One region of the Streptomyces sp. SID5643 genome, then DNA from elsewhere that is predicted to be linked to it. Evidence: riboswitches for the same ligand, from Rfam matches in the RefSeq annotation. Region 1 holds a riboswitch; the other holds the start of a gene.
What was found. A riboswitch is a leader RNA that binds a small molecule or an ion and turns the genes downstream of it on or off. The one in region 1 is predicted to bind cobalamin.

Region 1 (4,185 bases):
CCCTTAGGGGCGACGGCGGCGGAATCCTGCCGGGTGAGCAGAACCCCTTCAACGGGTCACTCGATCAGCTGACGGGGTACCGCGCGGGGCGCCTGCCCACCGGGCGCCGGAGCGGCCGTCGAGGGGCGTCGCCCCGACCCCCTGTGCGGTCACCCCTGCGCCCTCCCCAGTTCATCTTCCGTTCACTCAGGTTGCCTACGGTCGTCCCGCCAACGACCTCGAACGATTGCCTGGGTAAATGGAAAGCTTCTCGCTGATCCTCGCGATTGTGGTGGTAACCGCACTCGCGTTCGATTTCACGAACGGTTTCCACGACACCGCGAACGCGATGGCCACCACCATTTCCACGGGCGCCATGAAGCCCAAGGTTGCGGTGGCCATGTCCGCGGTCCTCAACCTGGTCGGCGCCTTCCTGTCCGTCGAAGTCGCCAACACGATCTCCAAGGGCCTCGTCGACGAGGCCGGCATCCGGCCCGAGGTCATCTTCGCCGCCCTGGTCGGCGCGATCCTCTGGAACCTGCTGACGTGGCTGGTCGGTCTGCCGTCCAGCTCCTCGCACGCCCTCATGGGCGGTCTGATCGGCGCCACGATCGCCTCGGCGGGCGTCGGGGCGGTGCACGGTGACGTGCTGGTCACCAAGGTCCTGATCCCGGCGATCGCCGCCCCGCTGGTCGCGGGCATCGCGGCGATGCTGGCCACCCGGCTGACGTACTCCCTCGGCAAGAAGGCCGACGGCGAGGCGTCCCGGAAGGGCTACCGGGCCGGCCAGATCGCGTCGGCGGGCCTGGTCTCCCTGGCGCACGGCACCAACGACGCGCAGAAGACGATGGGCATCATCACCCTCGCCCTGGTCGCCGGCGGCACCCTCGCCCCCGACTCCGACCCGCCCATGTGGGTCATCCTCTCCGCGGGCATCGCGATCGCGCTCGGCACCTACCTGGGCGGCTGGCGCATCATCCGCACCATGGGCAAGGGCCTGACCGACCTCCAGCCGCAGCAGGGCTTCGCCGCCCAGACCTCCGCGGCCACGGTCATCCTGGCCTCCTCGCACCTCGGTTTCTCCCTCTCCACGACGCACTCCGTCTCCGGCGCCGTGATGGGCGCGGGGCTCGGCCGCAAGGGCGGTGTCGTCCGCTGGTCGACCGCGACGCGGATGTTCGTCGCCTGGGGTCTGACCCTGCCGGCGGCGGCCCTGGTGGGCGCTCTCGCCGAGTACGTCACCGGCTTCGGCGCCTGGGGCACCGCGGTGGTGGCCGTCTTCCTCGTCGCGTCCAGCGCGGCCATCTGGAAGGTGTCGCGGCGGGAGATCGTCGACCACACCAACGTCAACGACACCGACGACGCCGAGCCCGCGGGCGTGGTCACCACGGCGATGGCCGCGGTCACGCCGCCGCCGGCCGGCACGCCGGCGGAGTCCGTGCCGTCGTTCCCCGCCCAGGCCACCGCCGAGCGGACGGCCTCCACGACCACCACGGTCTGACCCCGCCCACCGGCAACAAGGAAGAGTCTCCGATATGAAGATCGACTGGGCGGCCCTCGGCTCCGTGTTCGGCGTCAGCCTCGTGGTCACCGTGGCTCTCGTAGCCCTGTTCACCCTCGGCATCACCGGTCTGTCCCGCCGCGAGCGGGCGGTGGCCCAGGGCGGGTCCGCGGGCCTCGCGGTCACCGGCGCCTACGCGTGCTTCGCGGCGTGCGCGGCAGCCGTCGGGTACGGCATCTATCTGATCGTGGCCTGACGGCCCGACCGCACATCGTCCGCCGGGCGGCACGGGACCTGACTCCCGTGCCGCCCGGTCGTCGTGTGTGCACAGGGGCCGGTGTGGGGTTCTCCACACTCTCCCCTCGCAGGTCAACGGCAAGTTGACGGCGGTTCGCGGCCGTGGTGGACTGCCGGGGCCAATACGGCGGCAGGAGAGGAAGCCGGTGCGAGTCCGGCGCGGTCCCGCCACTGTCACCGGGGTAGTGATCCCCGGGAGCCAGGAACTCTCACCGCCGGTCTCGTCGAACCAGGGCGTGGACACCCTGAGTGAGGACACATATCGCCATGCGCGGCTGCCGATCGAGGTTCACCACCCCACCCCCGCCCGCCCTTCTGGCCGGCTGAGCCCATGGGTGCCGGTCGCGTCTTCGCGTACGGTGCCGCCGCCGGTCTGATCGGTGACCGGCTGCTCGGTGATCCTCGCCGGGGGCATCCGGTCGCCGCGTTCGGGCGGGCCGCGGGTGCCGTGGAACGGGTGCTGTGGCGGGACCACCGAGGGTGGGGCGCGCTGCACACCGCCGTGTGTGCCGGAGGGGCCGTCGCCCTCGGGTCCGTCGCCGCGCGGGCCGTACGGACGTCCCCCGTCGCCTCCGTCACGCTGACCGGCGCCGCCACCTGGGCCGTCGTCGGGGGGACTTCACTCGCCCGGGAGGCGCGGACCATCGGGCAGGCCCTGGAGGCCGGGGACGTCGAGGCGGCCCGGGCGCGGCTGCCGCATCTGTGCGGGCGGGACCCGCAGGCCCTCGACGCCGCCGGCATGGCCCGGGCCGTGGTCGAGTCCGTCGCCGAGAACACCTCCGACGCGGTGGTGGGGGCACTGGTGTGGGGGGCCGTCGGCGGGGTGCCGGGGCTGCTCGGGTTCCGGGCCGTCAACACCCTGGACGCCATGGTCGGGCACAAGTCGGCCCGGTACCGCCGGTACGGGTGGGCCTCCGCGCGGCTGGACGACCTCGCGGGGTGGCCGGGCGCGCGGCTGACCGCCGTACTCGCGGTGCTGGCCGGACCGGATCCGCGCGGGGCCGTGCGCGCCTGGCGGGCCGATGCGGTGCGGCATCCGAGTCCCAACGCCGGGCCCGTGGAGGCCTCGTTCGCCGGGGCGCTCGGGGTGCGGCTCGGCGGGACGCTGTCGTACGGCGGGCGGGTGGAGCACCGGCCCATGCTGAACACACGGGGACGGGCCGTCGGTACGCACGACGTCGAGCGGGCCGTGCGGCTGTCGAAGCGCGTCACGTGGCTCGCGCTCGGGGTGTGCGCCGGTGCGCGGTTGCTGATGAGCGCGCGGGCATCGAGAAGGGGGAAATGACATGAGCGGTGGGCTTCTGGTCGCCGGCACCACCTCCGACGCCGGCAAGAGCGTCGTGACCGCCGGGATCTGCCGGTGGCTGGTGCGGCAGGGCGTGAAGGTCGCGCCCTTCAAGGCGCAGAACATGTCCCTGAACTCCTTCGTGACGACGGAGGGGGCCGAGATCGGGCGGGCGCAGGCCATGCAGGCGCAGGCCTGCCGCATCGAGCCGACCGCGCTGATGAATCCGGTGCTGCTCAAGCCCGGCGGCGAGCAGAGCAGCCAGGTCGTGCTGCTGGGCAAGCCGGTCGGGGAGCTGAGCGCGCGCGGCTACCACGGCGGGCGGCAGCAGCAGTTGCTCGGAACGGTGCTGGACTGCCTGGAGCAGTTGCGGGGCACGTATGACGCGGTGATCTGTGAGGGGGCCGGTTCTCCCGCCGAGATCAATCTGCGGCGGACGGACATCGTGAACATGGGGATCGCCCGGAACGCCGGGCTGCCCGTGCTCGTCGTCGGCGACATCGACCGGGGCGGTGTGTTCGCCTCGTTCTTCGGGACGGTGGCGCTGCTGTCGCCGGAGGACCAGGCCTGTGTCGCGGGGTTCCTCGTCAACAAGTTCCGCGGGGACGTCTCCCTGCTGGAGCCGGGCCTGGACATGCTGCACGGGCTCACCGGGCGGCACACCTACGGCGTGCTGCCGTTCCGGCACGGGCTCGGGATCGACGAGGAGGACGGCCTCAGGGTCTCCCTGCGGGGGGCCGTGCGGGAGTCCGTCGTCGCCCCGCCCGTCGGCGAGGACGTGCTGCGCGTCGCGGTCTGCGCCGTGCCGCTGATGTCCAACTTCACGGACGTGGACGCCCTGGCCGCCGAGCCGGGCGTCGTGGTGCGGTTCGTGGACCGGCCGGAGGAGCTGTCCGACGCCGACCTCGTCATCGTGCCCGGCACCCGCGGGACGGTCCGGGCGCTGGAGTGGCTGCGCGAGCGCGGGCTCGCCGACGCCCTGGTCCGCAGGGCCGCCGAGCAGCGGCCCGTGCTCGGCATCTGCGGCGGCTTCCAGATCCTCGGCGAGCACATCGAGGACGACGTCGAGAGCCGCCGGGGCCATGTCGACGGGCTCGGGATCCTGCCCGTGCGGGTGCGGTTC
Region 2 (4,185 bases), on a different contig from region 1:
GCCGGGTTTCGGTTGGGTACCGCATTGCGGACGAGGGGTTCCGCTGTCGCCGCACCCTGACCTAGATTGCCTGCGCACTACAGGTGATCACCAAGGGGACGGAGCCGCCTGATGTCGCAAGCACCGGAAGTCAGCAGAGGGCCGGTGGTGACGCCCGTGCGCGTCGTCATCGCCGTCTGCCTCATAGCGCCGTTCGTGGCCATGCTGTGGGTCGGCTCCTACGCGAAGACCGACCCGGTCTTCATCGGGATCCCGTTCTTCTACTGGTACCAGATGGCGTGGGTGCTCATCTCCACCGTCCTGACGATGATCGCCTACAAGCTCTGGCAGCGTGACCAGCGCGCCCGCTCGGCCGCGAAGGGCGGTGCGTCGCAGTGAAGGACGGCGTGAACGGCGTCGCGCTCGGCGTCTTCATCTTCTTCTTCCTGGCCGTCACGGTCATGGGCTTCCTGGCCGCGCGCTGGCGCAAGGCCGAGAACGAGCACAGCCTCGACGAATGGGGCCTGGGCGGCCGCTCGTTCGGCACCTGGATCACCTGGTTCCTGCTCGGCGGCGACCTGTACACGGCGTACACCTTCGTCGCCGTGCCGGCGGCGATCTACGCGGCGGGCGCGGCCGGCTTCTTCGCGGTGCCGTACACGATCCTGGTGTACCCGCTGATCTTCACCTTCCTCCCCCGCCTGTGGTCGGTGTCCCACAAGCACGGCTACGTCACGACCTCCGACTTCGTGCGCGGCCGCTTCGGCTCCAAGGGCCTGTCGCTGGCCGTGGCCCTCACCGGCATCCTCGCGACGATGCCGTACATCGCGCTCCAACTGGTCGGCATCCAGGCCGTGCTGGACGTGATGGGCGTCGGCGGCGGAGAGAACACCAACTGGTTCATCAAGGACCTGCCGCTGCTGATCGCGTTCGGCGTGCTGGCGGCGTACACGTACTCGTCGGGTCTGCGGGCCCCCGCGCTCATCGCGTTCGTGAAGGACACGCTGATCTACATCGTCATCGCGGTGGCGATCATCTACATCCCGATCAAGCTGGGCGGCTTCGACGACATCTTCGCCAAGGCCAGTGAGGCGTACAGCCAGACCAACCCGGCGACGGGCGCGCCGCGCGGTGCGCTGACACCGGCGGAGCCGGGCCAGTGGACGTACGCCACGCTGGCGTTGGGCTCCGCGCTGGCCCTCTTCATGTACCCGCACTCGATCACGGCGACGCTGTCCTCGAAGAGCCGTGAGGTGATCCGGCGCAACACCACGATCCTGCCGCTGTACTCGCTGATGCTGGGCCTGCTGGCGCTGCTCGGGTTCATGGCGATCGCGGCCGGCATCAAGGTGCAGAACGGGCAGCTGGCGATCCCTCAGCTGTTCGAGACGATGTTCCCGGACTGGTTCGCGGGCGTGGCGTTCGCGGCGATCGGCATCGGCGCGCTGGTGCCCGCGGCCATCATGTCCATCGCGGCCGCGAACCTCTTCACGCGCAACATCTACAAGGACTTCATCAAGCCGGACGCCACCCCCGCGCAGGAGACCAAGGTCTCCAAGCTGGTGTCGCTGCTGGTGAAGGTGGGTGCCCTGGCCTTCGTCCTCACCATGGACAAGACGGTCGCCATCAACTTCCAGCTGCTGGGCGGCATCTGGATCCTGCAGACCTTCCCGGCCCTGGTCGGCGGCCTGTTCACCCGCTGGTTCCACCGCTGGGCCCTGCTCGCGGGCTGGGCGGTCGGCATGGTCTACGGCACGGTCGCCGCGTACGGCGTGGCCTCCCCGACCCAGAAGCACTTCGGCGGCTCCGCGAAGGAGATCCCGGGTATCGGGGAGATCGGCTACATCGGCCTCACGGCGTTCGTCCTGAACGTGGTGGTGACGGTGGTCCTGACCTTCGTCCTGAGGGCCCTGAAGGCCCCCGACGGCATCGACGAGACCAAGCCGGAGGACTACACGGCGGACGCGGGCGACCCCGGAGTCCAGGTGGAACTCCCGCCTGCGACCGCCGGATCCGCACACTGATCCCAGGGCCCCCGGGCCCTCCACGAACACCCCGCAGCGGGCCGCCGTGACCAAGCGTCACGGCGGCCCGCTGTCACGTAAAGCTGACGCTCTGACACCACCGCGACACAACATCTGGGGGTGCCACCGGAACCCGACACAAGATGTATGCTCATGCTCGCTGCCGCCGCAGGGGAATCCGGTGCGAATCCGGAACTGTCCCGCAACGGTGTACTTGTGCATGTTTCGTGCACAAGCGTCAGTCCGAGGACCTGCCGACAGCGCACCCGGCCACCCGGCCGTGGTGCCCCGACGTCCGGGCCTCGTGGAATGGGCCGGTGGACGCGACGCCGCCTGCGCTCGCGTACTGCCCCCTGCCCTCGACGAGGCCCCCGTGCCGAGCGAGGGAGAGCCCCACGTGACCATCGCGCCAGCCGAACCGGTCTCAGCCAGCGAAGAAGAGCACGACGCCCCCGGTGCCGCGCTGTTGCGGACCCTGACCGAGCTGACCGCCGACCTTCCCGACGCCGAGCCCGGCCGGGTCGCCGCCGCGGCGTTGCGCGGCCGGTCCGCACAGGCGGACGAGAGCGAGTTGCGGGAGCTGGCGACGGAGGCCGCGGCCGGTCTGATCTCCGAGGACCCCGCTTACTCCCGGCTGGCCGCCCGGCTGCTGACCATCGGCATCCGCGAGGAGGCCGCCTCGCAGGGCGTCACGTCCTTCACCGAGTCCGTGGCGGTGGGCCACCGCGAGGGCCTCATCGCCGACCGCACCGCCGAGTTCGTCCGGCTGCACGCGGCCCGGCTCGACGCGCTCGTCGACACCGGCGCCGACGACCGCTTCGGCTACTTCGGCCTGCGCACCCTGCACAGCCGCTATCTGCTGCGTCACCCGCTCACCCGCAAGGTCGTCGAGACGCCCCAGCACTTCATGCTGCGGGTCGCCGCCGGTCTCGCCGAGGACGACACCCGCCGCTCCGTCGACGAAGTCGCCGCGCTCTACGGACTCATGAGCCGCCTCGACTACCTCCCCTCCTCCCCCACCCTCTTCAACTCGGGCACCCGGCACCCGCAGATGTCGTCCTGCTACCTCCTCGACTCCCCGAAGGACGAGCTGGACTCCATCTACGACCGGTACCACCAGGTGGCCCGGCTGTCGAAGCACGCCGGCGGCATCGGGCTCGCGTACTCCCGCATTCGCGCCCGCGGTTCCCTGATCCGCGGCACCAACGGCCACTCCAACGGCATCGTCCCGTTCCTGAAGACCCTCGACGCCTCGGTCGCCGCCGTGAACCAGGGCGGCCGCCGCAAGGGCGCCGCCGCGGTCTACCTGGAGACCTGGCACTCCGACATCGAGGAGTTCCTGGAGCTGCGCGACAACACCGGCGAGGACGCCCGCCGCACGCACAATCTGAACCTGGCGCACTGGGTGCCGGACGAGTTCATGCGCCGCGTGAACACCGACGCGCAGTGGTCGCTGTTCTCCCCCGCGGACGTGCCCGAGCTGGTCGACCTGTGGGGCGAGGAGTTCGACGCCGCGTACCGGGCGGCCGAGGCGAAGGGCCTCGCGAAGAAGACCCTGCCCGCCCGTGAGCTGTACGGCCGCATGATGCGCACCCTCGCGCAGACCGGCAACGGATGGATGACCTTCAAGGACGCCGCCAACCGCACCGCCAACCAGACCGCCGAGCCCGGCCACGTCGTCCACTCCTCCAACCTCTGCACGGAGATCCTGGAGGTCACCAGCGACGGGGAGACCGCGGTCTGCAACCTCGGCTCGGTCAACCTGGGTTCCTTTGTCGACACATCGACCGGTGATCTCGACTGGGAACGGCTGGACGAGACCGTCCGCACGGCCGTGACGTTCCTCGACCGGGTCGTGGACATCAACTTCTACCCGACCGAGCAGGCCGGCCGCTCCAACGCCCGCTGGCGTCCCGTCGGCCTCGGGGCCATGGGCCTCCAGGACGTCTTCTTCAAGCTGCGGCTGCCCTTCGACTCGCCGGAGGCCAAGGCCCTCTCCACCCGTATCGCCGAGCGGATCATGCTCGCGGCGTACGAGGCCTCCGCCGACCTCGCCGAGCGCAACGGGCCGCTTCCCGCCTGGGAGAAGACCCGTACGGCCAGGGGCGTGCTGCACCCCGACCACTACGACGTGGAGCTGACCTGGCCGGAGCGCTGGGCGGCCCTGCGCGAGCGCGTCGCC

Region 2: another riboswitch for cobalamin. It lies ahead of GTY56_RS12785 (ribonucleoside-diphosphate reductase subunit alpha); the one in region 1 lies ahead of GTY56_RS14605 (cobalamin biosynthesis protein).

What each region holds. Positions count from the first base shown of each region.
Region 1 is NZ_WWIC01000112.1:30,505-34,689, reverse strand. It holds gene GTY56_RS14615 (inorganic phosphate transporter) at 239-1,480, shown strand; gene GTY56_RS14610 (hypothetical protein) at 1,515-1,736, shown strand; cobalamin riboswitch at 1,867-2,005, shown strand; gene GTY56_RS14605 (cobalamin biosynthesis protein) at 2,109-3,062, shown strand; gene GTY56_RS14600 (cobyric acid synthase) at 3,064-4,185, shown strand, end outside.
Region 2 is NZ_WWIC01000101.1:38,505-42,689, reverse strand. It holds gene GTY56_RS12795 (DUF3311 domain-containing protein) at 112-378, shown strand; gene mctP (monocarboxylate uptake permease MctP) at 375-2,003, shown strand; cobalamin riboswitch at 2,141-2,276, shown strand; gene GTY56_RS12785 (ribonucleoside-diphosphate reductase subunit alpha) at 2,401-4,185, shown strand, end outside.